One region of the Arthrobacter sp. PvP103 genome, then DNA from elsewhere that is predicted to be linked to it. Evidence: riboswitches for the same ligand, from Rfam matches in the RefSeq annotation. Region 1 holds a riboswitch; each other region holds the start of a gene.
What was found. Region 1 has a riboswitch for thiamine pyrophosphate ahead of thiC (phosphomethylpyrimidine synthase ThiC). Riboswitches for the same ligand answer to the same signal wherever they lie in the genome.
Positions count from the first base shown of each region.

Region 2: linked by a shared signal. The riboswitch ahead of JOE41_RS03910 (FAD-dependent oxidoreductase) and the one ahead of thiC (phosphomethylpyrimidine synthase ThiC) in region 1 are both predicted to bind thiamine pyrophosphate.
Region 3: linked by a shared signal. The riboswitch ahead of JOE41_RS09695 (ECF transporter S component) and the one ahead of thiC (phosphomethylpyrimidine synthase ThiC) in region 1 are both predicted to bind thiamine pyrophosphate.

Region 1 covers NZ_JAFIBQ010000001.1:500,571-510,528, reverse strand. The annotation lists gene JOE41_RS02420 (glucose-6-phosphate dehydrogenase) at 1-994, opposite strand, end outside; gene ffh (signal recognition particle protein) at 1,146-2,735, shown strand; gene JOE41_RS02410 (hypothetical protein) at 2,832-3,566, shown strand; partial or broken gene thiC (phosphomethylpyrimidine synthase ThiC) at 3,535-5,414, opposite strand; TPP riboswitch at 5,409-5,516, opposite strand; gene JOE41_RS02400 (amidohydrolase family protein) at 5,602-6,720, shown strand; gene JOE41_RS02395 (VOC family protein) at 6,767-7,642, shown strand; gene JOE41_RS02390 (hypothetical protein) at 7,754-8,191, shown strand; gene rpsP (30S ribosomal protein S16) at 8,376-8,798, shown strand; gene JOE41_RS02380 (RNA-binding protein) at 8,800-9,042, shown strand; gene rimM (ribosome maturation factor RimM) at 9,164-9,757, shown strand; gene trmD (tRNA (guanosine(37)-N1)-methyltransferase TrmD) at 9,758-9,958, shown strand, end outside.
Region 2 covers NZ_JAFIBQ010000001.1:848,088-858,045, forward strand. The annotation lists gene moeB (molybdopterin-synthase adenylyltransferase MoeB) at 1-985, opposite strand, end outside; gene JOE41_RS03880 (TetR/AcrR family transcriptional regulator) at 1,052-1,738, shown strand; gene JOE41_RS03885 (DUF3107 domain-containing protein) at 1,790-2,014, shown strand; gene JOE41_RS03890 (hypothetical protein) at 2,063-2,365, shown strand; gene JOE41_RS03895 (4a-hydroxytetrahydrobiopterin dehydratase) at 2,362-2,715, opposite strand; gene JOE41_RS03900 (thiazole synthase) at 2,739-3,560, opposite strand; gene thiS (sulfur carrier protein ThiS) at 3,566-3,802, opposite strand; gene JOE41_RS03910 (FAD-dependent oxidoreductase) at 3,799-5,151, opposite strand; TPP riboswitch at 5,138-5,257, opposite strand; gene thiE (thiamine phosphate synthase) at 5,284-5,997, shown strand; gene JOE41_RS03920 (ferritin-like domain-containing protein) at 5,998-6,672, opposite strand; gene JOE41_RS03925 (RNB domain-containing ribonuclease) at 6,714-8,186, shown strand; gene JOE41_RS03930 (DEAD/DEAH box helicase) at 8,486-9,958, shown strand, end outside.
Region 3 covers NZ_JAFIBQ010000001.1:2,107,603-2,117,560, forward strand. The annotation lists gene JOE41_RS09675 (glutamate--cysteine ligase) at 1-288, opposite strand, end outside; gene JOE41_RS09680 (UDP-N-acetylglucosamine 1-carboxyvinyltransferase) at 362-1,885, opposite strand; gene JOE41_RS09685 (energy-coupling factor transporter transmembrane protein EcfT) at 1,994-2,797, opposite strand; gene JOE41_RS09690 (ABC transporter ATP-binding protein) at 2,794-4,413, opposite strand; gene JOE41_RS09695 (ECF transporter S component) at 4,430-5,062, opposite strand; TPP riboswitch at 5,136-5,278, opposite strand; gene JOE41_RS09700 (DUF4235 domain-containing protein) at 5,429-5,692, shown strand; gene mnhG (monovalent cation/H(+) antiporter subunit G) at 5,710-6,129, opposite strand; gene JOE41_RS09710 (monovalent cation/H+ antiporter complex subunit F) at 6,119-6,397, opposite strand; gene JOE41_RS09715 (Na+/H+ antiporter subunit E) at 6,394-6,939, opposite strand; gene JOE41_RS09720 (Na+/H+ antiporter subunit D) at 6,936-8,555, opposite strand; gene JOE41_RS09725 (Na(+)/H(+) antiporter subunit C) at 8,552-9,190, opposite strand; gene JOE41_RS09730 (Na+/H+ antiporter subunit A) at 9,187-9,958, opposite strand, start outside.

The DNA.
Region 1 (9,958 bases):
TGCCTGAACGGAGGATGAAAGGCACTCCCGCCCAGCGCCAGTTGCCGATGTCCACCTGTACCTCCGCGAGTGTCTCGGTGTTCCTGGACGCGTCCACACCTTTTTCCTTGGCGTAGTCCGGCACGTCCCGCCCGTCGATGGACCCTGCTGTGTACCGGGCACGCCGGGTGCTTGACCGGTAGGGCGCCTTGACGCTGCTGGCGCGAAGGAGCGTGGCTACAGCGTCCCGGAGGTCACGCTCGTCAACGGAAGCCGGCGGCTCAATGGCCATCAGCGCCATGATCTGCAGCAGGTGGCTTTGGATCATGTCCCGGAGCGCGCCGGCGGCGTCGTAGTAGCGGGCACGGCCTTCGAGTGCGAGGTCCTCGTCGAAGATGACCTCCACCTTCTCGATGTAATCGCGGTTCCAGATCGGCTCCAGGAAGGTGTTCGCGAAGCGGAGGCCGAGGATGTTCAGTACCGTTGCCTTGCCCAGGAAGTGGTCCACCCGGTGGATGTGGTCCTCGGGAACCAGGGCCGCGAGGGTCCGGTTGAGGTGGCGGGCGGAATCCTCACTGGATCCGAAGGGCTTTTCCATGACCAGCCGGGTGCCGGCGGGTACTTCCTCCGGAGCCAGCACCTCGCAGGCCTTCTGGCTGACGTGCGGCGGCAGGGCGAAGTAGACGGCCACCGGGGCTTCCAGGCCGGAAAGCAGGGAGGCCAGCTCCCCGCCTGCGGTCACGTCAAGCTGGTGGTACGCCGTTGATCCCGCAATGCGCTTGAGCTCGCGCCTGCCGACGGCGTCTGCCTGGGAGTTCGAATCGGCAAAGGACGTCTCGACGCGTTCCAGCCATTGTTCATGGGTCCAGGGATCCGAGCCGGCACCCACGAGCGTCAGCCCGTCGGCACGCCCCCGGGCAGCAAGGCGGGCGAGTCCAGGCAGCAGCAGCCGGCCGGTGAGGTCCCCGGACGCGCCGAGGATGAGCAGTGTTTTTACAGTGGTTTGGGCGGCCATCCTGCCAGCATGCCATCTTGAAGGGCTGTCTTGGTACCCTAGATAGTCGAGTCCCGTTGTCGAGGCAGTTGGTCCAGGCCAACAACAGTCACGACTCTGGCGAGCCGCACCGGCCGCCAGCTGTAGATCCACTGAAAGAAGTGCACGGCGCGTGTTCAATTCACTCTCTGACCGGTTGACAGCAACCTTCAAGAATCTCCGCGGCAAGGGCCGCCTCACCGAGGCGGACGTTGACGCCACGGTCCGCGAGATCCGGCGGGCCCTTCTGGACGCTGACGTTGCCGTGCCCGTGGTCCGCGAGTTCACGGGCCGGGTGCGCGAGCGGGCCCTGGGCGCCGAGGTGTCCGGTGCCTTGAACCCGAGCCAGCAGATCGTCAAGATCGTCAACGAGGAACTCGTCGAAATCCTGGGCGGCGAGACCCGGCGTATCCGCCTGGCCAAAACGGGCCCCACCATCATCATGCTCGCGGGTCTCCAGGGTGCCGGCAAGACAACCCTCGCCGGCAAGCTCTCCAAATGGCTGAAGTCCCAGGGCCACAGCCCCATGCTCGTGGCCTGCGACCTCCAGCGGCCCAACGCTGTCAACCAGCTCCAGGTTGTCGGGCAGCGCGCCGGGGTGCCCGTCTTCGCCCCGCACCCGGGTGCCACCTCCATGGAGTTGGACCACCCGGCCGGCGACCCGGTGGCAGTTGCCCGTGCCGGTGTTGAGGAAGCGCGCCAGAAGCTCCACGACGTCGTCATCGTGGACACCGCCGGACGACTCGGCGTGGATGCCGAAATGATGGAGCAGGCGCGCCAGATCCGCCGGGCGATCGTGCCCAACGAAGTGCTCTTCGTCATCGACTCGATGATCGGGCAGGACGCCGTCAACACGGCGCTTGCATTCGACGAAGGTGTTAACTTCACCGGCATCGTCCTTTCCAAGCTCGACGGCGATGCACGCGGCGGTGCCGCCCTGTCCGTTGCGTCGGTCACCGGCAAGCCCGTCATGTTCGCTTCAACGGGTGAAGGCGTCGACGACTTTGAGCTGTTCCACCCGGACCGCATGGCGTCCCGCATCCTCGACATGGGCGACGTTCTCACGCTGATCGAACAGGCTGAAAAGTCCTGGGACAAGGACGAAGCGGCCCGGATGGCGAAGAAGTTCGCCGACCAGGAAGACTTCACGCTGGACGACTTCCTGGCCCAGATGCAGCAGATCCGCAACATGGGCTCCATGAAGAAAATGCTCATGATGATGCCGGGCGCGCAGAACATCCGCCAGCAGCTCGAGCAGTTCGACGAACGCGAAATCGACCGCGTCGAAGCGATCGTCCGCTCCATGACCCCTCATGAGCGCGTTGCCCCCAAGATCATCAACGGCTCGCGCCGGGCACGCATCGCCAAGGGTTCGGGCATGCACGTGTCGGACGTCAACGGGCTGCTGGAGCGGTTTGCCCAGGCACAGAAGATGATGAAGAAGATGGCAGCCGGCGGCGGAATGCCGGGCATGCCTGGAATGCCGGGCATGGGCGGCGGCGGAGGAGCCCGCAAGGGCGCCAAGAACGCACCAAAGAAGAAGGCCAAGTCCGGAAACCCGGCCAAGGCAGCGCAGGAACTCCGCGACGCCGAGGCCCGGCGCGCCAGCGCCGGCAAGGCGCTTCCGACCGGAGCGGCTTTCGGTCAGCAGGGAGCGGACTTCGATCCGTCACAGCTCAACCTGCCCAAGGGCTTCGACAAGTTCCTCGGCGGGAGCAAGTAGTTACTGGCGGCGCGGTTTCACGAACGGTCAACGTGGCTGCCGGCAGGTTCGATGTCGACCGGCCGAATTGTCCGGCCATTGCCATAGGGTTGGGGCATGTTTAAGCAGCGCGTAGTGTTCGTCCACGGTTCGGGAGCCTTCGGGTCTGCCGCGTGGCCCAAGCAGCACGGCATGGCCCTGGCCTACGACGCACTGTTCCTGCGCCGGCACGGTTTCGACGCGTCTGCGGAGCCCGTCGAATCGGACTTCCAGGCGGACGCCGGGATTGTGCTGGGGGCCTTGGCGGACGATGGCCGGGGCGCGGCCGGCGGGCACGTCGTGGCCCATGCCCAGGGCGCCATTGCGGCCATGATGGCGGCCGTGGAACGCCCGGACCTGGTGCATTCCCTCACCCTCGTGGAGCCCGCCTGCCTGTCACTGACCGCCGAACTGCCGGCCACTGCTGCGCACCGCGCCTTGATGCAGCCGCTTTTTGACGTGCGGCATCAGCTCGGCGACGACGACTTCCAGCGGGAGTTCGTCCGTCGGGCATTTTCCGTGCACAGTGATGGGCCGGCCACGCCGGAAGCACTCAACGCCGCCCGCCGGCTGCGGCTGCAGGCGCCCCCGTGGGAGGCGCCACTGCAGATCGTGCCGGGAGTCCCCACGCTCGTGCTCACCGGCGGCTGGGAGCCGCTCTACGAAGAGATAGCCGGTTACCTGCGTGAAACCGGTGCCCAGCACCGCGTTGCCGCGGGCGGACACCGGCCTCAGGATTCGGTGGAGGGAGACCGGGTTATCCGGTCGTTCATCGCGGAAGTCAGCAGGCGTCAGCACTCACGGGCGTCGTAGCGTCGCCCGTCGCTGCACCGTGCCGGCCCGGTCGTTCCGGGTCTGGAAGCTGCAGCTCGGGTAGGTAGACCTTGCCGCCGGCCGCGAGGAATTCGTTGCTCTTCTCACGCATGCCTGCCGCCATCTCGGCGAGTGCCGACTGTGCCTCGGCGGAACCGTACTCGTCCCTGATGTCCTGGCTGATGCGCATTGAGCAGAACTTGGGCCCGCACATGGAGCAGAAGTGCGCGGTCTTGGCTGGCTCCGCGGGCAGCGTCTCGTCATGGAAGGATTCGGCGGTGACCGGGTCCAGCGAGAGGGCGAACTGGTCCCGCCAGCGGAATTCGAACCGGGCCTTGGACAGGGCGTCGTCGCGTTGGTGCGCGCCGGGGTGGCCCTTGGCGAGGTCGGCGGCGTGGGCGGCGATCTTGTAGGTGATGACGCCTGTCTTGACATCGTCCTTGTTTGGCAGCCCCAGGTGTTCCTTGGGCGTGACGTAGCAGAGCATGGCCGTGCCGTAGCGGGCGATTTCCGTAGCGCCGATGGCGGAGGTGATGTGGTCGTAGCCCGGGGCTATGTCCGTGACCAGCGGCCCCAGCGTGTAGAACGGTGCTCCCTTGCAGAGTTCCTGCTGGCGTTCCACGTTTTCACGGACCAGGTGGAACGGCACGTGGCCGGGTCCTTCCACCATCACCTGCACGTCGAACTCCCAGGCGCGCTGCGTCAGTTCGGCCAGGGTATCCAGTTCGGCGAACTGGGCGGCGTCGTTCGCGTCCGCCGTCGCACCGGGCCGCAGCCCGTCGCCCAGCGAAAACGCGACGTCGTACTTGGCGAAAATTTCGCACAGCTCGTCGAAGTGCGTGTACAGGAAGTTCTCCTGGTGGTGGGCAAGGCACCAGCCGGCCATGATGGAGCCGCCGCGGGAGACGATGCCGGTCACCCGGTTGGCGGTCAGGGGCACATACCGCAGCAGCACGCCGGCGTGGATGGTCATGTAGTCCACGCCCTGCTCGCACTGCTCGATCACGGTGTCGCGGAAAATTTCCCACGTCAGTTTGTTGGCCTCGCCGTTGACCTTTTCCAGTGCCTGGTAGATGGGAACGGTGCCGATCGGCACGGGGGAGTTGCGGATGATCCACTCACGGGTGGTGTGGATGTCATCGCCGGTGGACAGGTCCATCACGGTGTCGGCGCCCCACAGTGTGGCCCACTGCAGCTTGTCGACCTCCTCCGCGATGGAGCTCGTGACGGCCGAGTTGCCGATGTTGGCGTTGATCTTCACCAGGAAGGCCTTGCCGATGATCATCGGTTCGGATTCCGGGTGGTTGATGTTGTTGGGGATGATGGCGCGGCCGGCAGCCACTTCGCTGCGGACCAGCTCCACGTCGCAGTTTTCGCGGAGGGCAACGAACTGCATCTCCGGCGTCACGACACCCTGCCGGGCGTAGTGCATCTGCGTGACAGTCCTGCCTTCAACGGCGCGGCGGGGCACGGCTGCGCGCCCTTCCACTCCGCGGATGCGGCGCCGCGGCGCACGGCCGACCGGCCGTCGTCGAGCAGGTTCCGTTCCCGGCCGCCATAAGGCTCGGTGTCGGCCCGCGACTCGATCCACCGGGTCCTGAAAGGTTCCAGGCCCACCACGGGATCGCTGCCGGGCCCGGCAGTCCGGTACACGCGGAACGGCGGGTTGGCTGCCCCGCCCGGTGAGTCCTCAAGGGCGATTTCGGTCACCGGCACCCGGATCCCGGTGGCTTCATCGGTGATGAATGCCAGCGAGTGCGACTTCAGGGACTGCGCTTCGGCAGGTGCCGAATTGCCGGGGGCGGCCTCGTTTTGGGCAGGGATCAGCTGTGTTTCTTGTGTATTCACGGAATACTCACTTCCTTCGCCGGCATTACCCGGACAGGTTCAACGGTCGCAGGCCGCGTCAGCCCGATCTCAGCCCTTGCAAGGGCACCCGTGTGGTCGTAGACGAAGCTACCACAGGGCCGGGGCGGGTCCGTGTCACATGCAGGTCACAACTGGGGAGGGCAGTCGGCCGGTCTAGGCTGGAAGCATGCGTGGCGTCATCGAATTCAGCGGGACCGTGCTCACCGCCCCCGACCGGGAACGGCAGGGCCTCTGGGCCGTGGACGGCAGGCTGACATTCACACGGCCGGCCGCTCCGCCTGACCTGGTGTTGAGCGGCTGGGTGCTGCCGGGCCTGGTCGATGCGCATTGCCACATCGGGCTAGGACCAGCCGGTGACGTTCCGGATTCCGTCGCCGAAGAGCAGGCTGTCACGGACCGGAACGCGGGCACGCTGCTCGTCCGTGATGCCGGCGCCGTCCACGACACGCGCTGGCTCCAGCAGCGGCCGGAGCTGCCGCGCATCATCCGCGCCGGCCGCCACATCGCCAGGACGCGCCGCTACCTCCGGGGATTCGCCATCGAAGTGGAACCGGAAGGACTGGTCGAGGCCGTACGCAAGCAGGCGCTGGCGGGTGACGGCTGGGTCAAGCTCGTAGGGGACTGGATCGACCGGGACGCCGGCGACCTTGCGCCGTCGTTCCCGGCCGCAGTGGTGCGGGACGCTGTGCGCGCCGCCCACGACGAAGGCGCCAGGGTGACCGCCCACTGTTTCGCAGAGGACACCCTGGATGACATGCTCGACGCCGGCATCGACTGCATCGAACACGGAACCGGCCTGCTGCCGCGCCACATCCCCCGGTTCGTGGACCAGCGCGTTCCCATCGTTCCCACGCTCATCAACATTGCGACGTTTCCGGACATCGCGGCTCGTGCGAAAGCGAAGTTTCCGGTGTACGCGGCGCACATGCAGGCGCTCTGGGAACGGCGGAACGAGCGCATCCTCGAGGCCTTCGAAGCGGGCGTGGCGATCTACGCCGGGACTGATGCGGGCAGTGTCATCAGCCACGGCAGGATCGTGGACGAGATCCAGGCGCTCCACGCCGCCGGCCTGCCCGCGGCGTCAGCCCTGGACGCCGCGTCCTGGGCGGCGCGGGAGTGGCTGGGAGCGGACGGCATCGCGGAAGGTGCCAGCGCCGACGTCGTGCTGTGCGAACTGGACCCCAGGGTCAATCCGGCCACACTTCGGCACCTCAAGCACATCGTTCTTCGGGGCGGCATCTCCGCTAGGAATAAATTGAACCTTCAAGTAATTTACTCTATGTAAGCGTCGCCGGACATCGGCGGCCTAGCTTCCGGAGTTTGGAGTTGGCATGACCACAGAATCCAGCAGCAATGACCTGCTGCCCGCCGATCTCGCCATGGGCACGGTGATGCTCAAGGTGGGCGACATGAAGCTGATGACGGACTATTACCAGCGCGCGCTCGGGCTGGACGTCGTGGCTGAGCAGGACGGCGGCGTGTACCTTGGACGGCGCGGAGCGCCCCTGGTCCATCTGGCGCCGGCCCCCGGGCTTAACCTCCCGGCGAAGGGCGAGGCGGGGCTGTTCCACACGGCACTGCTGTTCGAGGACCGCCCGTCGCTCGCTGCCACGGTGGCCTCTGCCGCCCGGTATGAACCGAGGCTTTTCACGGGAAGCGCAGACCACCTCGTCAGCGAGGCCTTCTACTTCAACGACCCGGAGGGCAACGGCATCGAACTCTACTGGGACCGCCCCCGGACCGCCTGGTCGTGGGAAGGTGCCAACGTGGTGATGGACAGCCTTGCCCTGCCGCCGCAGCGGTTCCTGCAGGACTACTTGACTGAGGACGCGGTGAGCGGTCAGCGCGACGCTGCGGCCGGCGTCGGGCACGTCCACCTGCAGGTCGGCGACGTCCAGTCGGCGCACGACTTCTACGTGGGCGCTCTTGGCTTCGAAAAGACCGCCGGATGGCACGGGCAGGCCCTGTTCGTCTCGGCCGGCGGCTACCACCACCACATGGCCATGAACGTCTGGAACAGCAGGGGCGCGGGACCCCGCCGGGACACCCTTGGTTTGGGAGAAGTCCTGATCGAAGTGCCAAAAACGGACGACGTCGGCGCGCTCGCCGACCGTTTGCGGGTTGCCGGCGTCGCGTCGCACCACACGGGAGCCGAGCTGCGGTTTGAGGATCCGTGGCGCAACCGGATCCGCGTCGCCGTCCGCTGAGGCGGCGCTGAGCTGCGCGTTCTTCTGGGTTAGGCTGAAGCCGGAAGTCCGGGAAGGCTGCGAAGCTGCCCGCCGGACCATCGCACCGCCGACGGAATGAGGATGATTTTCATGGGTTTCACCGAAATCTTTGTTTCCACCCACGACGAGGCGCTCAAGCGCGCGGCGGCACTCGACGGCGGAGGCCCCGCTGCTCCGGACGCGCTTCGGATTCCGGACATCAGCGATTTTGAGATTGAACAGCTTGGCGACCTCGCTGGAGCGGCTGTCCACGCGTCGGGGGCGGACTACGAGCTCGCCATGGTGGACGTGGCCAGCGATTCGCTCCTGGGCGTGCCGGCCGCCATGGTGCGTGCGCTCGCCGAACTCCTTAGCTACGAGACCGAAGGCGAGGGCGATGTCCTGGAGGACGTGGCTGCCAGGTGGGCGGCGGAGGAGGACATGCCTTTTGGTTCCGAAGAGGCCCGCGGGTATGTCCAGCGGCTCGCACAGATGGCCGGCAGCGTGGATCCGAACGCCCGGACCGGGCTGTATGTCTGGTCTTCCTGAACGGCCCGCCGGGTGTCAAGTCGAAATCCCGCCGCCGATCTGGCACAATAAACAGGTACTCGATCTGCGTGGCCCCTCTCTCCGCGTCCGGATCCTGTCCTTTTAGAACCCCCTAGTACGGCCCGCCCCACGGGTGCAGAACGCCGGGCTCGACCCCGTTTCAGAAACAGGAGTGACCACAAAAGTGGCCGTAAAGATTCGCCTTAAGCGCTTTGGCAAGATGCGCGCACCGTACTACCGCATCGTCGTCATGGACGCACGCTCCAAGCGTGACGGCCGTGCCATCGAAGAGATCGGCAAGTACCACCCCACCGAAGAGCCCTCATACATCGAGGTCGACACGGACCGTGCCCAGTACTGGCTCGGCGTCGGCGCACAGCCGTCCGAGCAGGTTGCCGCGATCCTCAAGATCACCGGTGACTGGCAGAAGTTCAAGGGTCTCCCCGGCCAGGAGGGCACCTTGAAGACCAAGGCTCCCAAGGCTGCCTTCGTTACGCCGGAAAAGGGTTCCGTGATCATCCCGGAAGCCATCACCAAGAAGGCCAAGAAGGACGAGGCAGCCGAGGCTTCCACCGAAGCTGAAGCAGAGACCACCGAGGCTGAGTAAATTGCTGGCAGAAGCGCTCGAACACCTTGTCCGCGGGATCGTTGACAGTCCCGAGGACGTCAAGGTCAGCGCCAAGAACAACCGCCGCGGGGACACCCTCGAGGTACGGGTTCACCAGGACGACCTTGGACGGGTGATCGGTCGTCAGGGCCGCACGGCACGCGCGCTGCGCACTGTCGTGGCGGCGCTGGCCGGCGGCGAGCAGGTCAGGGTCGACGTCGTCGACACCGACCGCCGCCGGTAAACGCCCCGCAATACTTGTCTCAAGTCCGGCCCCTTCACCAGATTATGGTGGAGGGGCCGGACTGTTTTCGGCCCGGCCGCAGTAGAACCACAACAGAACGAATCCCGGAACAGAGGAACAGATGCAGCTTCAGGTGGCACGAATCGGCAAACCGCACGGCATCCGCGGCGAAGTGACCGTCCAGGTCCTGACCGACGCGCCGGAGGACCGATTCATTCCGGGCACCCGGTTCGTGGTTGAACCCGCGTCGGCGGGGCCGCTCACCGTTGACAGTGCCCGCTGGAACAAGGACATCCTGCTGCTGGGCTTCGAAGGCATCGAGACGCGCAACCAGGCCGAAGCCCTGCGCGGCGCCAAGCTGTTCATCGAGACCGAAGAACTCGAGGAGGAAGACGACGAAGGCTGGTACGAGCACGAGCTCGTCGGCCTCGACGTCCGCGTTGGCGATGCCGTCGTAGGCACGATTTCCGGTCTCCGCACCCTTCCGGTCCAGGACCTTATCGTGGTGGAGTCACCGGACGGCAAGGAAATCCTGATTCCCTTCGTCGAGGAAATCGTGCCTGAGGTCAATGTCGGAGAGAAGTACATCCTGGTCACTCCGCCGCCCGGCCTCTTCGAAATCAACGTTGAAGATTCCGGCGAAACGTCGGACGCCGGCGAATCCGGGCCGGGCGAGGCGGAGCCGGGCAAGGCTGAGGCCGGAGACAACGCCTAAATGAGGATCGACGTCGTCAGCATCTTCCCCGAGTACCTTGCGCCCCTGGAACTTTCGTTGATCGGGAAGGCCCGCCAGGACGGCATCCTGGACTTGAACGTCCATGATCTCCGTGAGTTCACCACTGATAAGCACCGCTCGGTGGATGACACTCCGTACGGCGGCGGAGCCGGCATGGTGATGAAGGCTGAACCGTGGGCA
Region 2 (9,958 bases), 350 kb from region 1:
CGTCAATCCTGACGATGTCGTGCTCACCCGGCTCCCGGACGTCCACGAGGTCAAAGTCCTTCAGCCCCGCTTTGCGCGAAGCCAGCATGGTGGCCAGCTGCGTGGCCGTAACAGTGTTCTCTTTGGCCGCGGCCGGCTCCGGTACTATTCCGCAGAACGCCTCGTAGTCAGTGAGTTCCGTGATGCGTTCGGCCGCCGGATCCCGTGCCACTTTGATCTCCCGCCAGCTGCCGCCGAGGGCGTCGAACAGCGCGACGCGGCCCAGCAGGGACCGCCCGACGCCGGTGATCAGTTTGACCGCTTCGGTCACCATGAGCGAGCCTACGGCGGCGCACAGCATCCCGAACACGCCGCCTTCGCCGCAGGACGGCACCGAGCCGGCCGGCGGTGCCTCAGGGTAGAGGTCGCGGTACGTCGGGCCGTGCTCTTCCCAGAACACGCTCACCTGGCCGTCGAAGCGGAAGATGGAGCCCCAGACATAGGGTTTGCCGAGAATGGCGGCGGCGTCGTTTACCAGGTAGCGCGTGGCGAAGTTGTCTGCGCCGTCCAGGATGAGGTCGTAGCCCGCGAACAGCTCCAGCGCGTTCGAGGCGTCGAGCCGCACGTTGTGGAGCCGGACGTCCACCAAGGGGTTCAGCGCGGCAATGGAGTCGCGTGCCGACTCGATCTTGGACCGGCCCACGTCCGCAACGCCGTGGATGACCTGGCGCTGCAGATTACTCAGGTCAACGGCGTCGTCGTCGACGATTCCCAAGGTTCCCACCCCTGCGGCGGCAAGGTAGAGGAGGGCCGGCGAGCCCAGGCCGCCGGCACCGATGACCAGGACCTTGGCGTTCTTGAGCCTGCGTTGGCCCAGCGCGCCGATCTCCGGAATGATGAGGTGGCGGGAGTAGCGCTCCACCTCTTCGGCGGTCAGGGCATCCGCCGGTTCCACGAGCGGATCCAGGGTTGCGGGGACAGCAGTTGCGGTGAACGTGGAAGCCATACTTCAATGTATGCCCGAAGATGCCGCAAGGTCATATTACCCGCGCGTAAAGTGTAGGTAACTGCAATGGAAAGAAGGCCAACAGTGGTTCATCATGCACCGGTTGATCGGACACAGGCCGGGAAGGCAGCCGCGGGACAAGCGCGGGCCGGCGGTGCGCGCTCGGCGCGGCTCCCGCGTGACGAACGACGCGCCCAGTTGCTGGCGGCCGCCCAGGAAGTCTTTGTGGCCAATGGATACCACGGCGCCGCCATGGACGAGATCGCTGAGACGGCCCATGTCAGCAAACCGGTGCTGTACCAGCACTTCCCTTCCAAACGCGAGCTCTACCTCGCCCTGCTGGACAGCCACCTCAGTGCCCTGACCGAGCTTATGATGGGCGCACTGAATTCCACCGATGACAACGATGAGCGCGTCCAGGCGGTCATGCGCGCCTACTATCACTTCATTGCCAGCGATGACCAGGCGCACCGCCTGGTGTTTGAATCGGACCTGATCAATGACGCCGACGTCAGTTCCAGGCTCGAAACATTCAACAAGACGTTTGCCGACGCCATTGCGCGGGTCATCGCCGAGGACACGAAGCTCCCCATGCTGGAGGCCCAGTTGCTGGGTCGCGGACTCGCCGGCATGGCGCAGGTCAGTGCGCGCTACTGGCTTGAAACCGACGGAAACCTGGACCTCGATGTGGCCAGCGACCTGATCTATCGTTTAGCTTGGCGCGGAATCTCGCGCTTTCCCAAGGAAACCTAGACTACAAATAGAGAACACCTTTAGAACTTTGATTGGCTGGGAGGCCTCGCTGTGGAAGTAAAGATCGGCATTCAGAACATTGGCCGCGAAATTGTGATGGAATCGGCTCAGGATGCTGACGCGGTAGCAAAGCTCGTCGAGGAATCCATTACCAAGGGCGCCGAACTGCGCCTGACTGACGAAAAGGGCCGTGTGATCATCATTCCCGCCAACGTCCTGGGTTACGTGGAGATCGGCGCCGAGGAAGCCCGCCGCGTCGGTTTCGGCCAACTCTAGGCCGCCGCTTCACCTGTCCGAAACGCCCTGCAGCAAGGAGTTCGCTGAATGCTTTCCCTGGTAATCGTGGCCCTCGTGACTGTGGCCGCAGGCTTTGTTGTCTGGGCCAACGACAGGCGGCATGCCAAGTACGGCATCGGCATGCCTGCAGGGGTGGCCACTGCGGTGGGGATGCTGAGCTGGATCATCTTCATGGCAGCAGGGCTTGGTTACCAGCCCGGCCTGACGTGGATTCCGTGGGTGCTGCCCATGGTCCTGGGCACCGGGGCGGCTCTCGCCGCCGCGGTGTACCTGGGCCGGAAGCGTGCCGTGCATGACACGAAAGAGCTCACCGCCGCGCTGCGGCTCTAACTACGTGAGGCGCCGGGCGGGGGGTATTTGCCGGGCTCCGCGGAGGCCGACACAGCGGCGGCTGCCCGGCTGACGGCCGCGGCTGCGGCGACGTCACGCCCTGTCACCCGTGTGCCGGCGTCGTGTGAGCTGAAGCGGATGAACACCCTGTTGTACCGCCAGTCCAGATCGGGATGGTGGTTTTGTTCCTCAGCCAGGCGCCCGACGGCGGCAATCAGCTCAAGCGCAGCGGCCGCCGTCGGCGCCTTGAAGACGGTCACCAGAGCACCCGGCTGGTAGAGCCAGTCGGAAAGTTCCGCGAGTGCGGCGTCAATCTGGGTTTGGGTAAGAATATCTTCCGTGCCGGTCATCACTGGCTCCTTGGATGGTCCGCCTACAGGAACTCCGCCCGGCCTTCCATGGCCGACGAGGCGAGGGCGTGCTCGCGGCGCGGAATCCGTCCTGCCGCCTTCGCCAGCCTACCGGCGATGACTGCGTGTTTGAAGGCCTCCCCCATCATCGCCGGGTTCTGCGCCCGGGTCACTGCTGTCGCCAGCAGTACCGCATCGCACCCCAGTTCCATGGCGAGCGCCGCGTCGGACGCCGTGCCGATGCCGGCATCCAGCACCACGGGAACGGATGCCCTCGAAACGATGAGCTCAATGTTGTGCGGGTTCAGGATGCCCAGGCCGGTGCCGATCGGGGACCCGAGGGGCATCACGGCGGTGGCCCCGAGGTTCTCCAGCCGAAGCGCCAGCACGGGGTCGTCATTCGTGTAGGCGAACACCTTGAACCCGCGGTTTACCAGCTGCTCGGTGGCGTCCACCAGCTCCACGGCGTCCGGCAGCAGGGTGTGTTCGTCGGCGATCACTTCAAGCTTCACCCAGTCAGTCTCCAGCGCCTCCCGCGCCAGTTCCGCCGTCATCACGGCGTCCCGTGCGGTGAAGCAACCGGCGGTGTTGGGCAGGACCCGGATGTTGTGGTCCACCAGGAGCTGGAAGAGCGAGCCTGTTTCGGCCGGCGAGTAGCGGCGCATGGCCACGGTGGTCAGTTCCGTTCCGGATGCGATCAGGGCGGCCCCCAGCCCATCGAGGCTGGGGGCACCGCCGGTACCCATGATCAACCGTGATCCCAGCGGCACGCCGTCCACGATGAAGGCGTCCGCCGCAGCCTGCTGCCCGGTCCCTGCCGTGCCGGCAACCGTTGTTCCTGCCATGATGCTCAACCTCCCTGTACCGCGGTAACAAGTTCGACGTCGTCGCCCTCGGCCAGTGCCGTGACGAACCATTGGCTGCGCGGCACCACCTCGGAATTCCGCGCTACCGCCACGCCCAACTTTTGGCCGTCGGCAGCCTGCCCGTTTGGCGCGAGGTTCCTGCCGGTGACCTGGCTGACGAGGGTGGTGACGGACGCGCCGTCGGCCACCGCGTGTGCCGTGCCGTTCAGTGTGATGTTCATGCTGTTTCCTTGTTCGGGTCAATTGTGACGGTGTGCGCGGGAGTTGCCGGTCCGGCCGAAACGCCGGAAAACCGGTCGGGCCGGAACGGGGTCCAGCGTGGATCGGCGTCGCCGTCCATCAGCTGCCTGCAGATGGACGCCGCGGCAGGAGTGAGCAGGACGCCATGCCGGAAAAAGCCGGTGGCAATGATCAGCCCCTCAATATCCATGCCGGTTCCTGCGGCCGCTACTCGGCCCAGCAGCGGCGCGTTGTCCGGCGTTCCCGGACGGGCCCTCGCCGTGGCTTCGAGCAGTTCCAATTCGGCGACGGCGGGGACCAGCACCTGCGCATCGCGGAGCAGCTGGTAGACGCCGCCGGCGGAAACGGCCGATCCTGCGGGTGTTACGGGCCCCGCAGGCGCCGTAACGGCGGTGCCGATGCCCGCTCCTGACAGCGAATCTTCACGCTGCGTGGCCCCAATAACCACGGTGCCGTCCTGCCGGGGCACGATGTAGACGGGAACTCCGTGGACCATTCCACGGACCGTGGATGTCACCAGGGGTTGCAGGTAGGCGGGGACGCGCAGGCGCAGGATGTCGCCGTACACCGGGCGCAGCGGCAGCTGAAGTCCGGGAGGCATTCCGCCCAGGGACGCGGATTCCAGTCCGTTGGCAATGATTGTTTCGCCAGCGTGCACGGTTCCTCCCCCGGCCAGGCTGACGCCGCTGACGCGCCCGTCCTCCCAGAGCAGGCCGGCGGCCCGGTCACACACGGCGGCCCCTGGCAGGAGCTCCGCGATCCGGGCGAGGAGTTTGCGGGGATCCACCTGATGGTCGGCCGGGATGTCGAAGGCGCAGGATATCCCGGGGCTCAGCAGCGGCTCCCGTGCCCGGGCTTCCCTGACCGTCAGCGGTTCCACCGTTAGGCCGCTGGCCTGCTGGACGGCGCGCAGGTCGGCGAGCGCCCGGCGGTCTGCGGCGTCGGCACCCACGGCGAGGGTCGCCGTCGTAAGGTAGCCGGTGTCCGGGCCGTCGCCGCCGTGTTCATGGGAGGCACGCCCGGTTTCCAGGCCGGCCGCGAAGGCCGGCCACAGTCCCGAGGAGTGGAGCATGAGCTCCAGGAGGTCTTCCTCCTGGTAGTGGAGTTCGCTGACCGGCGCCAGCATGCCTGCGGCGGCCCAGCTCGCGCCCGTTCCCGGTGCGTCGTCGATGATCACCACGGACCTGCCCGACTTCCGGGCTTCCCAGGCGATGCCGTGGCCGATTACTCCCCCGCCGATCACGGCGACGTCTGCGCTGATGTGCACGCCGTGCCCGTCGCGACTGCGCGCGGGTGGGCGGGTGGGCGGGGATTGCGGGGTCATTGTCATCCTTCCCTACGCCGGTACTAACCGGATCAGGTCAAGCGGTCGGCTCTGACGCCCTCTCAGCCCTGCAGCTTTGTGACAGCTGCGGCGGGCTCCCGCGGTACTCCCCCAGTTTAGGGGAACTAGGCTTGTGCCATGACCGAGCAAGCTCTCCTTACTGATGCCCGCCTGTACCTCTGCACTGATGCCCGCACGGATCGCGGCGATTTTGCCGACTTCGTTGATGCCGCCTACGCAGGCGGCGTGGACATCATCCAGCTCCGCGACAAGGGCCTGGAAGCGGCCGAGGAGCTCGAGCTGCTCGAAGTACTGGAAACCGCGGCCCGCCGCCATGGCCGGCTGTGGTCGGTCAACGACCGCGCGGACATCGCCTCGCTCTCCGGCGCCCCGGTGCTTCATGTAGGGCAGAAGGACCTCCCCCTGGCGTCCGCCCGGAAGTTCCTCGGCGGTGAAGCCGTGATCGGCCTGTCCACGCACAGCCACGGGCAGATCGATGCCGCCATCGCCGCATCCCGTGGTGCGGGAGGCCTGGATTATTTCTGCGTCGGGCCGGTGTGGGCCACTCCCACGAAGCCGGGCCGTGCCGCCGTCGGCCTCGAGCTGGTCCGCTATGCGGCGGAAGCCGCCGGCAAAACGACTGCCAAAACAACTGGCGGCGTTGCGGGGCCAACGGTTGACGGGCCGCGCCTGCCGTGGTTCGCCATCGGCGGCATCGACCTGGGCAACGTAGAACAGGTGGCGGCTGCAGGAGCGGAGCGGATCGTGGTGGTCCGCGCCATCACCGAGGCCGACGACCCCGCCGCGGCCGCGAGGTCGCTGCTGGCGGCACTCGACGCCGGCGCATCCTGACTATCCGGTCAGGCCGAGCTGCGTCATCCGCTTGGAGTGCTTCTCCGCCAGACCGGCGATCAGCCCGCTGACCAGCTCTTTCGCGGCGGCACTGTCCTCGCCGCCGATCAGGCTTCCCAGGAACGCATGCTCGTAGCTGACGCGTCGCGCCTGGGTCAGTGCTTCGCCCAGCAGCCGCCTGCCCCATAGGGCAAGCCTCGACGCGAGCCTCGGATCATCGGCGAGCGCGCTCCTCAGCCGTTCGCGGAGAACTTCCGTTGTCTCGTCGGAGGCCTGGATCTGTTCGATGACGTCCCGCGTTCCGGCATCAACATAGCGGGAGATAGCCCGGTAGAAGTCTGCAGAAACCGTATCGATCACGTAGGCCTTCATCAGTGATTCGTACCAGTCGGCCGGGCGCGTCCGTGAATGGAAATAGTCCACGGCCGCCTGGAACGGCAGCATGGCATCCTCGGCGTCGATCCCCATGGCCTCAAGCCGGGCGCTCACCAGCTCGTAGTGCCGGAACTCCACCACGGCAATCCTGCCGAGCACGGCCCGGTCGTGAAGGGTCGGCGAATACCGCGCGTCAGAGGAGAACCTCTCGAAAGCTGACAGCTCGCCGTAGGCCATCATTCCGAACAAGTCTGCGACGAAACGGTTGTAGCGAGCGGTGTCAGCCGGGGATGAGCTCATCGTCCAAGACTAATGGCGCAAATGGAGCTAACCTGACTTTCGTGTCACATCATCACCTGACTCCAAATGTCCACGAACAGACCAACCGGCTGGCCGAAGCGCTGAACGCGCTGCGCACGGAGTTGGAGCTGCCCGGGCCCTTCCCTGACGATGTCCTGCGGGATGCGCTGGCGGCCATCGCGGAACATAAGATGCCTGACCTGGACCTCACCGATGTGGGCTTTGTGACCATCGATCCGCCGTCTTCCACTGACCTGGACCAAGCCCTCTTCATCGAGCGGTCAGGCGACGGGTACAAGGTTTTCTATGCCATCGCCGACGTGCCGTCCTTTGTGGCACCGGGCGGTGCGCTCGACGCCGAGACGCGCCGACGGGGGCAGACGTTCTACGCCCCGGACGGTCGGATTCCGTTGCACCCGGAGGTCATCAGCGAACAGGCCGGCAGCCTGCTTGCCGGCCAGTTGTGCGCCGCCTTCGTGTGGGAGTTCGACCTGGATGCGGCGGCCCAAGTGGTATCGGTGCTGGTGCGCCGGGCCAGGATCCGGAGCCGGGCGAAGCTCACCTATAAGGGAGTCCAGGCCGAGCTGGATTCCGGCAGTGCCGCCCCCGTCCTCCTGCTCCTGAGGGAGGTGGGGATCAAGCGCGTGGAACTTGAGCGGCTCCGCGGCGGCGCCAGCCTCAACATGCCGGAACAGGAAATCGAACAGCTGCCCGACGGCGGCTACCGCATCGTGGCGGCTCCGCCCCTCCCCGTGGAGGACTGGAATGCGCAGATCTCCCTCATGACCGGCATGGCTGCGGCTGACCTTATGCTCGAAGGCAAGGTCGGGATCCTGCGTACCATGCCCGCCCCCGACGAACGGTCGCTCCTTCATTTCAAGCGGCAGACAAACGCGCTCGGAAAGCCGTGGGACGGTGAGGCGAGCTACGGCGAGTACCTGCGCTCCCTTGACCCCACCGACCCCCGCCAGCTGGCCATCCTGCACTCCGCCGGGATGCTGTTCCGGGGCGCCGGTTACACGCCCTTTGACGGCACAGTGCCGGAGGACGCCATCCAGTCGGCCATCGGGGCCGCCTATGCACACACCACGGCACCGCTGCGCCGCCTGATCGACCGCTTCGTCCTGGTGATCTGTGAGGCGCTGAGCAACCGGACCGCGGTTCCCGACTGGGCCCGCGAGGCACTGCCCTCGCTGCCGGAAATCATGGGCGCCTCGGACCAGCTGGCGGCCAGGATGGAACGGCTGGCCCTGGATACGGTGGAAGCCGCCCTGCTCGTCAACCACATCGGGCAGGAGTTTGACGCCGTAGTCATCTCCGGGTCGAAACCGGGCAAGCCCAACGGGAACGGCGGGAACGGGAACGGCAACGGACCGTCCGGCATCATCCAGATCGCAGACCCGGCGGTGACGGCCCGGTGCCCCGGCGAACTCGAATCCGGCACCACGGTCCGGGTCAGGCTGATCTCGTCAGACATCCGCACGCGGGTGATCCGGCTTGAGCTGGTGGAGTGATTGCCGGCAGATTGCGGACCGCGTCCGGGGCGTCAGTCGGGGATGGTTGCGGGCAACAGCTAGACTGAGGGGGTAGTAATGGATGCCCGGTCGTTGATTTCCATGATTTTTGAATTCAACAAGCCCGCCCCTACGCGATCTTGAGATACACCCGCTGGTCCCCAGTGCCAGCATTTAGATAGCCCGCGATCGGCTTCCACTGGATTTGCTTGCGCGCCCGAGCGTGCTCCGGAACGGCCTCGCGGCCGGCCCCGTTGAGCAAGCAGCGCCAATGCCCAAATGAATAAGGAAACTCCCCTGTGAGTGAATTGCATACGCACCAACTTCTGACCGACGAAACCGGCACTGAAACGATCGAGCCGGAAGAGACCATCATCTCGGACGAAAAGCCGCACGAGATCGAGGAGAAATCGTTCGCGGACTACAACGTCCGCGCCGACATCGTCGAGTCCCTGGCCGACGCCGGAATCACCCACCCCTTCCCCATCCAGGCTATGACGCTGCCTGTGGCCCTCGCCGGCCACGACATCATCGGCCAGGCCAAGACGGGCACCGGCAAGACCCTGGGCTTCGGCATCCCCGCGCTGCAACGCGTGGTGGGACGCGACGACCCCGGCTTCGACAAGCTGGCAGTCCCGGGCGCTCCGCAGGCGCTGGTGATCGTGCCCACCCGCGAGCTCGCCGTCCAGGTTGCCAAGGACCTGGAAAACGCCGCCCGGAAGCGCAACGCCCGCATTGCCACCATTTACGGCGGCCGCGCCTATGAGCCGCAGGTGGATTCCCTGCAGAAGGGCGTCGAGATCGTTGTCGGCACCCCCGGCCGCCTGATCGACCTGTACAAGCAGAAGCACCTGAGCTTGAAGAACGTCAAGATCGTCATCCTCGACGAGGCCGACGAAATGTTGGACCTCGGCTTCCTGCCGGACGTCGAGACACTGATTGCAGGGACCCCCGCCGTCCGCCAGACCCTGCTGTTCTCGGCAACCATGCCCGGCCCGGTCATCGCCATGGCCCGCCGCTACATGACCCAGCCCACGCACATCCGGGCGGCTGATCCGGACGACGAGGGCCTGACCAAGCGCGACATCCGCCAGCTGATCTACCGCGCCCACAGCATGGACAAGATCGAAGTGGTGGCCCGCATCCTGCAGGCACGCGGCCGTGGCCGCACCATCATCTTCACCAAGACCAAGCGCACCGCCGCCAAGGTGGCCGAAGAACTGGTGGACCGCGGGTTCGCTGCGGCCGCCATTCACGGCGACCTTGGCCAGGGTGCCCGGGAGCAGGCCCTCCGGGCCTTCCGCAACAACAAGGTTGACGTCCTGGTGGCCACCGACGTCGCCGCCCGCGGCATCGACGTCGACGACGTCACGCACGTGATCAACTACCAGTGCGTCGAAGACGAAAAGATCTACCTGCACCGCGTGGGCCGCACCGGCCGCGCCGGCAACAAGGGTACCGCCGTGACCTTCGTCGACTGGGACGACATGCCCCGCTGGGGCCTGATCAACAAGGCGCTGGGGCTCAGCGTGCCGGAACCGGTGGAGACCTATTCCTCGTCCCCGCACCTCTACGAAGAGCTGGACATTCCGGAAGGCACCAAGGGCCGCCTGCCCCGCGACAAGCGCGTACTCGCCGGCGTCGACGCCGAGGTCCTGGAGGACCTGGGCGAGACCGGCAAGAAGACCGGGCGCGGCAGCGCACGGGACGGCGGCCGCGACACCGCCCGCGGCGGAAGCACCGGCGGTGGACGCGACAGCGGCCGCTCCGGC
Region 3 (9,958 bases), 1.6 Mb from region 1:
CGCGGCGGTATCTGCCAGGGCCCGGCCCTGGCGGATCTGGAGGAGCAGCTCCTCATAGTTCAGGCACGGACGGGTCTGCGTCTCGATCTGTTCAAGTTTCAGTTCGGCAGTGAGCCCGGTGTCGCCGTCGTCACGGGTTGGATCGTGGGGGTCCAGGATCCGGGGCTTGTCCGGAGCATCGTCCGCAGCAAGCTTCCGCCCTGTCAGCAGGGCGTCCGCCAGTGCCAGCGGCTCCCCGGTCACGGGGTCCACAATCAGCAGCTCTTCCTCAACCCCGAAAGTTCGCATGCATACATTGTGCCCCCGTGACCGCCCTGTACGACAGGCGCCGCAACGGCGCCTTCTTTCGGCGCCGGACGGGTCAGTCCTGGAAGTATTCGATCTTCGCGCCGATGGTGTTGAGCCGCTCGGCCAGGTCCTCGTACCCGCGCTCGATCACGTAGATGTTGCGCAGCTCCGAAACCCCGCGGGCGGCCAGCATGGCCAGCAGGATGCATGCGGCCGGGCGGAGGGCGGGCGGGCAGCCCACCTCGGCGGCACGCCACCTGGTGGGTCCGTTGACGTAGATCCGGTGCGGATCCAGCAGCTGGACGCGGGCCCCCAGCTTGTTCAGCTCGGTGAGGTAGATGGCACGGTTCTCGTAGACCCAGTCGTGGATCATGGTCTGGCCTTCGGCGTTGGCGGCAATGACGGCGAAGAACGGCAGGTTGTCGATGTTCAGGCCGGGGAACGGCATGGGGTGGATCTTGTCCGTCGGGGCATGCAATGCGGAGGGTTTGGTGGTGACATCCACCAGCCGGGTGCGGCCGTTACGGGCAAAGTACTCGCCGGAGATCTCCAGTTCCTGGCCCATCTGCTCCAGGGTGGCGAGTTCTATTTCCATGAACTCAATGGGGACCCGGCGAATGGTGACCTCGGAATTGGTCACGATGCCGGCGGTGATGAGGCTCATCGCTTCGATCGGGTCCTCGGACGGGAAGTATTCAATGTCGACGTCGATGGACGGCAGCCCGGTGATCTTCAGGGTGGTGGTCCCCACGCCGTCGATCTTCACGCCGAGGCCCTGCAGGTAGAAGCAGAGATCCTGGACCATGTAGTTCGGGCTGGCGTTGCGGATCACGGTGGTGCCGCGGCGGTGGGCGGCCGCCATGATGGCATTCTCGGTGACCGTGTCACCGCGTTCGCTCAGCACAAAGGTGCGGTTGTCGCCGTCGGCCGGCGGTGCCTGCACCGAATAGAAGCCGGAGGTGGCTTCCACGGACAGGCCGAACTGGCGCAGGGCCTGCATGTGCGGCTCCACGGTGCGGGTGCCGAGGTCGCAGCCGCCCGCGTACGGGAGACGGTACTCCGCGGACTCGTCCAGGAGCGGCCCCAGCAGCATGATCACGCTGCGGGTGCGGCGGGCAGCCTCCACGTCCATGGAATCCAGGTCCAGCACGGCGGGGCGGCGGATCTGCAGATCGTTGGCATTGAGCCAGGTGCATTCGACGCCGATGCTGGTGAGCACCTCCACGATCCGGTTCACTTCCTCGATCCGGGCCAGCCGGCGCAGCGTGGTGGTGCCGCGGTTGATGAGGCTGGCGCAGAGAAGGGCAACTCCTGCGTTCTTGCTGCTGTTGACGTCCACCGAACCGGACAGAGTGCGGCCGCCCTCCACCCGGAGGTGTGTCATCTGCGGCCGGCCCACTTTGACGATGCTGCGGCCCACAATGGCCTCGAGCCGCTGGATCATTTTGAGACTGAGGTTCTGCTTGCCCTGTTCCATCCGGGCGATGGCGCTCTGGCTGGTGCCTAGCTCGGCGGCCAGCTGTCCCTGGGTCCAGCCCTTCTCCCCGCGGGCATCGCGGAGCAGCAGGCCTACATGTTCAGCAGTCTCTTGAGTCATACAAGAAAAATATCACGCATGAGCTATTCGGGAACGCGAAACGCGGAAAAGTGCACTTGAACTCACACAATATCCATGTCGTGCGATATGCAGGGTGTCAGCCGGCCGCTATTGCTGCTCCAGAAACACCATATTCCAGGTCCCTGCCCCGACTGCCGCGGACACGGCCGCCGCCGCAATCAGCACGCCGCCGAGAACCACCCAGACGTCCAGCGGGCTGTACGTGGACTCACGCGCCCAGGTCCGCTGCGCGCCGCCGAACCCCCGCGCCTCCATAGTGACGGCAAGCCGCGACGCCCGGCGCACGGCCTGGACCAGGAGTCCGAAGCTCTGCCCCAGCGTCGCCCGGAGGCGCTGTGCCGGGCTGCCGTGCGAGCCCACACCGCGGGCGCGACGGGCCATGCCGATCGTCTGCCATTCCTCGGCCATCAGCCCCACGAGCCGCATGGCGGCCAGCGTACCCAGCACGAAACGGTGCGGCAGCTTCGCCTTCTGGGCGAGGGCGTCTGCCAGGTCGGTCGGGTCCGTGCAGCTCATCAACAGCACCGCGGGAAGGGCGATTGCCACCCCCCGCAGCAGGAATCCCAGCCCCAGCTCCAGCGAGCCTTCACTGATGGACCAGATCCCGACGTCGAGCAGTATCCTTCCGGCGTCCGGCGCCAGGATCGAAGTGCTCCAGCCGCCCAGTGCAGCCGCCACGATCAGTGGCCAGCCACGCTGCCAGAGCAGCGCGACGGTCAGTCCGGCCAGCGGAAAGAGCAGCAGCTCGAAGGCCAGCGCAACGGAGGCGGACACCCAGTCGATGGACAGCGCCAGCACTACGGTCATCAGCATCACGACGGCGAACTTGGCCAGCGGATTGGCCCGGGTGAGCAGGGCGTGGTTCGCCTGCAGGGTCAGCGCTTCCCTCACGGTGCAGCCACCTCCGGGTTGCGCAGGCCGGGACGGCCGGGCTCAGGCGTGCCAAGGTTCAGCTCGGTGCCGCCGAGGACGTCGCTGAACTCCTGGTCGTGGGTCACCGACACCACGGCGGTGCCGGCGTCGAGGAGTTCGGAGAGGAAGGACGCCAGTTCCGCCCAGGTATTGGCATCCTGCCCGAAGGTGGGCTCGTCGAGGATCAGCACGCGGGGATGGGCGGCCAACACGGTGGCGACGGACAGCCGGCGCTTCTCTCCGCCGGAGAGTGTGTAGGGGTTGGCGTCCACCAGCTTGGTCAGCCGGAGGCGCTCCAGGAGTTCGTCCACTCGGTCCTCTCCGTGGCCCAGGTGCCGCGGGCCGAACATCAGCTCATCCAGCACCCGGCCGGTGACGAACTGGTGTTCCGGCTCCTGGAACACGGTTCCGATCCGGGAGATCAGCTGTTCCGCCTTCCACTTGTACGGGTCAATGCCGGCACCTTCGCTGAGGTCAACCGTGGCGGAAACCGTGCCCGCCACCGGCTGGAGCAGGCCGGCGAGGGTCAGGGCAAACGTGGACTTTCCGGAACCGTTCGGCCCCGTGATGGTCAGTGCCTGGCCGGCACGGACCTGCGCCGTGATGCCGGACTGCACCGGTACCGGCTGGACAGCCTTGAACCGCCGCCGGCGGGGACGTTCGCGGGACACGGCAAGGTTCTCGGAGGCCAGCAGGAGGTTCCCGGCGCCCGGCTCTCCCGGGCCGCCCTGCGCTCCGGTGCCGGGTGCTTCGGTGGCACCGGTCCGCGCCCGGGTGGCGGGCACATACCCGGGCACCCAGACGCCGGCGGCAACGAGCATGTCCCGGGCCTCTGCCAGGACCTGGTCCGGCGGGCCGTCCAGGAGCACCGCGGTGTCCGTGGCGGATCCCGGCTGCAGCACCACGATCCGGTCCACAAGGTCTTTCCATACGCCCACGCGGTGTTCCACCACCACCAGCGTTGCCCCGGTCTTGTCCAGGCAACGGCCCACGGCGTCACGGACTTCCAGGACGCCCGCGGGGTCCAGGTTGGCGGTGGGCTCGTCGAGGAGCAGCAGCCCCGGGCGCATGGCGAGGATGCCGGCCAACGCGAGGCGCTGCTTCTGCCCGCCGGACAGGGCCGACGTCGGGTGGTCCAGCGGCAAGTGGGCCAGCCCGACGTCGTCGAGCGCCTCTCCGACACGCGTCCAGATGTCCGGGCGCGGGACGGCGAGGTTCTCGGCGCCGAAGGCGACGTCGTCCCCCACGCGGGAAAGGACCACCTGCGTCTCGGGGTCCTGCTGCATCAGGCCGGCTCGCCCGCGCCGGGCACGCGGCGGGGCGCCGTCGATCAGCAGGGTGCCGGTCTCGTCGGAGTCGTCGGCATCCGGCGTTCCGTCGTGGTGGGCTCCGGAGTCGCTGTCACCGAGCACCCCGGCGAGGGCATGCAGCAGCGTGGATTTGCCCGCGCCGGATGGACCCAGCAGCAGCACGCGTTCGCCCGGCCGAATGTCCAGGTCCAGGCCGTGGACGGCGGGCCGGGACCGGCCGGCATGCCGCCAGCCCCAGCCGCGTGCCGTGACCGCTGCCGGGCGGACGGTGTCGGAAGACGTCATGAGCAGTGTGCGTTCATCAGGAGAAGACGGGCTCCGCCGCTGCCTTGCGGGAGGCGAAGGAGCTCAGCACGCCGGTCCGGGCCAGGCCGCGGGTGGCGATCCAGGACAGGCCGCCGGCGATGATCGCACCGGAGATGGCCGTGAAGATGATGTAAGCCAGCTTGTCGCCGGCGGCGTAGGCGATATTCCACCCCCACGGGGCGAACGAGTCGTTCAGGCCGCAGAAGAGGCCCGCAGCGGCACCGGCCAGTAGCGAAACGGGGAGGTTGAACTTCTTGTAAACGAACACCGCGAAGATGATCTCCGCACCGAGCCCCTGCACGAAGCCGGAGAACAGCACGGACGCGCCGTACTGCGAGCCCATGATCAGCTCACCGGTGGCGGCCACTGTTTCGCAGAACAGGGCGGCTCCGGGCTTGCGGATGATCAGCATGCCCAGGACGGCGGGAATCATCCAGCCGCCTGCGATGAGGCCGGTCAGCGGCGGGTAGACGGCGTTCATGGGCGGCGAAACGGCAGCGGCCCCCTGGGACCAGGCCCAGAAAATGACGCCGCCGGCTACTGCGATCAACGCGGCAACCACAATGTCCACCACACGCCAGTTGTACTTGCTGTTGCCAAGCGTCTGCTTGGCCGTCATTCCAGTCATTTTCTTCCTCCTGAGGTACAGGAGGGGAGAGTGCTACCCGGGCAGTCCGCGGCTTCCGCCGCCAGCTGCCGGACACTCTGAGAACTCGACTCCCTTGCGCCGGTACTAACCGGATCAGGTTCGAGGGTCTGCGGCTGTCCGCACTCTCAGCGCCCGCCTCCGGTTCCCTGGAATGTTCCAGTGATGCCCGACGGCGACGCTCCCCTGTCGTATCAATTCGCCCTTGTGGGCGTGGATCAGTTTACACCCGCGGGCCCGCGAAATCCCGGGGAGGGTGTCACAATGGGCGGTGATGCGGCCGGGTTGATGCGGCTAGGCTAGGGGAAGCCCTGTTTCCGTCGTTTCCCACCTGTAAGGGGTACTGGAGTGAGTTTTTTCATCAAGCTGCTTGGAACCGGAGTGAGCCTGCTTGCCGGATTCGCCGGCACCAAGGCCGTTGACGTCGTCTGGGAAAAGATCACCGGCCGCAAGCCCCCGAAGGGCGACAAGGACGACGTCCCCACCACCCTGCGCAGCGCCCTGACCTTTGCGCTGATCTCGGCGGCTGTCAGCGCCATCATCCAGGTCCTGGCCAACCGGGGCACGCAGCGTGCCATCACCCGCTTCGCCAAGAGCCAGGACATCGTCTAGGCATTTGAGGGCCGCCGCTAGGCTGCGCCGCCGTCATCCTCGTCGGCGGCGCGCTTGGCGGCGGCCTTTTTGTCGGCTGCCTTCAGCACCACGGCCTCCAGTTCATCCGTGGTGAGCAGTTCCTTGTGCAGGTGCTTGGTGCGGTAGCCTGCCCTGCCCACCATGTGGGCAGACACCGGAACGGTGAGCACCTGGAAGATCCACGCCACGAAGAGCACGGGCCACACCCACCAGGTCCGCAGCTGCAGGCCCACCGAGGCCAGCAGCAGGAACAGCCCCAGCACCTGGGGCTTGGTGGCGGCGTGCATCCTGCTCATCAGGTCGGGGAAGCGCAACAGGCCGACCGCCGCACCGAGGGACATCAGGGCGCCCACCACCATAAAGACGGCCGACACTGCATCAATGATTGTGTCCACGGCAGATGGTTCAGGATTCATGGGGCTGCTCCCGCCGGTCGGCCACGAAGCGCGCCACGGTCACGGATCCGATGAACCCGATGATGGACAGCGCCACGAGCAGCATCAGGTTGTTCAGGTGCCGGTTGACGGCCATGTCTATGCAGAGCGTGGCACCGATGATGGCCAGCAGCACGTCAGAGGCCAGCACCCGGTCCAGCAGGGACGGGCCGATGGCGATCCGGACAATCGCCCCGGCTGCCGCCAGGGATAGGATCACGGCCGTCACGGCCAGGACAACGCCCATCATGCCGCTACCTCCTGTTTCAGTGCGGCCAGTTCCTCGCGGGTGCCCATGATCCTGATCAGTGCCGCCTCGGCGTCCCGGACCTCTTTGCGCAGGTTCACAATGTCCTCTCCGCTCCGCACGTTGAGTCCGTGGATGTAGAGCGTGGACGTGGAGCGGTCCACCTCAACCACCAGCGAACCCGGGATCAGCGAAATGACGTGGCCGGTGGCCGTCACCATCAGGTCCGAGTGGCTGCGCAGCTTGACCGCGACGACCGCGTTGGTCACCTTGGGCCCGCGGGCCAACGCCAGGTACAGCACCTGGAAGCTGGCGGCCACAACCTTGGCCAGGAACACCAGTGCGAACGGAACTGCCCGCACGATGCTGAAGCGGCCGCCCAGCTCCACCGGGGGCAGGTAGAAAAGCCGTGCCACCACTACCGCGATCAGCGCACCGAACAGCAGGTTACCGGGGCTGAAGTCCTGCCAGAGCGCTGCCCAGACGAACACCAGCCAGACCAGGAGGGGCAGTTCCTGCCGGATTGAGATCCGTCGGCGGTTCATTTGTTCCCCTCCTGCTGGACGGGTTCAGGCTGCGCGATCGGGGGCACGGGGGCGTTTTCGCCCAGCACGGCCTGGATGTAGGCGGACCGGTCCAGCATTTCCACGGCCGACTGGTCCGCCACCCGGAAGAGCGGCCCGGCAAAGACGGTGAGGGCCACACCGAAGGCCACGAGGCCCAGGGTTGATCCCACCATGGTCCGCGGCAGCAGCGTGACGTTGCGCTTGCCTGCGCGGTCGCCCGTCTCGGAATCCTCAGGGGCCGCGAGCAGCACGGGGTCCGGGTTCTCGGCGTCCTCGGGTTTGCGCCAGAACGCGCGGTTCCACACACGGGCGACGGCCAGGAGCGTCAGCAGGCTGGTCACGACACCGCCGATCACCAGGGCGTAGGCCAGCGGGGTGCCAAGCTGCACACCGGCCTGCAGCAGCCCGAGCTTGCCCAGGAAACCCGAGAACGGCGGGATGCCGGCCAGGTTCATGGCGGGGATGAAGAACAGCAGGGCCAGGATCGGGGACAGTTTGGCCAGGCCGGCGACGCGGTCGATCGACGAGCTTCCGCCGCGGCGTTCGATCAGGCCCGTGACCAGGAAGAGGCTGGTCTGGATGGTGATGTGGTGGGCCACGTAGAACACCGCCGCGCCAAGTCCGGCCACCGAGGACATCGCCAGCCCGAACACCATGTAGCCGATGTGGCTGACGAGGGTGAACGAAAGAAGGCGCTTGATGTCGCTCTGGGCCAGCGCACCCAGGATTCCCACCACCATGGTCAGTAATGCCACCACCATCAGCGGAGTGTTCAGCGAGTCCCCCGGAAAGAGGAGCGTCTCGGTGCGCACCATGGCATAGACCCCCACCTTGGTCAGCAAGCCGGCGAACACCGCCGTGACGGGGGCTGGTGCCGTGGGGTACGAGTCAGGAAGCCAGAAGGACAACGGGAAGACAGCCGCCTTGATGCCGAAGGCCACCAGCAGCATCACGTGCAGCAGCATCCGCGTTCCGGAGTCCAGGTCCGCGAGCTTGACGGCAAGGTCCGCCATGTTGATGGTTCCGGTGGCGCCGTAGATCATGGCGATGGCGATCAGGAACAGGACGGAGGACACCACGGAGACCACCACGTAAGTCACGCCGGCACGGATGCGGGGGCCGGTTCCGCCGAGGGTCATCAGCACATAGCTCGCCGTCAGAAGGATCTCGAACCCCACGTAGAGGTTGAAGAGGTCGCCCGACAGGAACGCGTTGGACACGCCGGCCACCAGGATCAGGTAGGTGGGGTGGAAGATCGACAGCGGCGCGTCCTGGTCGCCGTCGGCCATGCCCTGGCCGGTGGCGTACACGAGCACCGCGAGGCTGACCGTGGAGGAGACCACCAGCATCAGGGACGAGAACTGGTCCACCACCATCACGATGCCCCACGGGGGCAGCCAGCCGCCGATGTTGACGGCCGCGGTTCCGCCGTCCCAGACGGACGCCAGCAGCACGCATTCCAGCAGGAGCGTCAGCGAGAGCAGCGTAATGCTGACGGCCCGCTGGGCCTTGGAGTGCCGGATCAGCACGAACGTCAGGGCGGCACCGAGGATGGGAAGTACGACGGCGAGCGGGGCAAAGCTTGCGATGTTCACTTCACGCCTCCTTCCGGGCCGGGGGTCACGTTTTGGGAGCCGGGCTGCTCTTCCGCAGCGGCGTCCTTGGCTTTGATCTTGCGGTCGCCGGCCTTGACCGTGGCCACGCCGCCCTGCGGGCCGTCGCCTGAAGTGCCGTCGCTTGAAGCGCCGCGGCCGGAACCGCTGTCGGCGGACAGGTCCGAACCGGTGATGCCCTTGCCGTCCGAACCGATCATGGTCAGCGGGAACTCCGAGGTTTCTACCGGAATCTCGGAATCATCCTCCGCGTCGAAGCTGGGGGTCTCGGCAACACGGATGTCCTCGACGTCGTCCTGGATCTCATCGCGGCGGGCCAGCACCCAGGTCCGGTAGATGATGCCAAGCATGAACGCGGTCACCGCGAAGGAGATCACGATCGATGTCAGGATCAGTGCCTGCGGGAGGGGGTCGTTGTAGTCGCGGGGGTCCGTGTCCTTGCTGAACATGGGTGCCAGGCCGGCGTAGCCGCCGGTGGCCAGGATCAGCAGGTTGGTGGCGTTGGCCAGCAGCATCAGGCCCAGCAGCACCCTGGTGAGGCTGCGTTCCATGATCAGGTAGATTCCGCAGGCATAGAGCGCGCCCATGACGGTCAGCAATGTCAGGTTGACGCTCATGCTTTCCCCCTCCCCGTGGTTTCGGCGGGAATTCCGTCCGGTTCCTGCCCTTCGGTCTCGCCCTCGGGGTTCTCTTCAAAGTGCTCATCGATTTCCGCGCCCAGGCTGCGCAGCACGTCCAGCACCAGACCTACCACCACGATGTAGACGCCGATGTCGAAAATGGTGGAGGTGACAAACTTGATGTCGCCGAACACCGGCAGCCACAGTTCGATGATGGCGCTCTGGAACACCTGCCCGCCCAGCAGGAGCGGCACCACTCCGGAGGCCGCTGCCGTGGCCAACCCGATTCCCAGGAGCGTTCCCGCACCCACCGGGGTGGCCTCCCGCAGTTCGAAGCGGCCGCCGGCGAGGTAGCGGATGGTCAGGGCAAGCCCGGCCGTCAGACCGCCGGCGAATCCGCCGCCCGGAAGGTTGTGACCGGCGAGCAGGAGGTAGATGGAGAAGACGATCATCGAGTGGAACACCAGCCTGGTGACCACTTCGAAGATGATGGAGCGGCGCTCGGGAGCCATGGTGCGCCCTGCCACGAGCCAGGCGTCCCTGTTGGAGGCAGCAAATTTGCGGCTCAGGGCCAACGCGGCGCTGTCACGGGAGCTCTGTCCGGCACCGGAGCGCCGGCCCACGGTCCCTTCGGCCACGGAGGACGAGGCCCGGATGCCGTCGCCGCGCCCCTTCACGAAGATGAGGCTGGCGACACCGGTGGCGGCCAGTGCCAGAACGGAGATCTCGCCGAAGGTGTCCCACGCCCGGATGTCCACGAGGGTG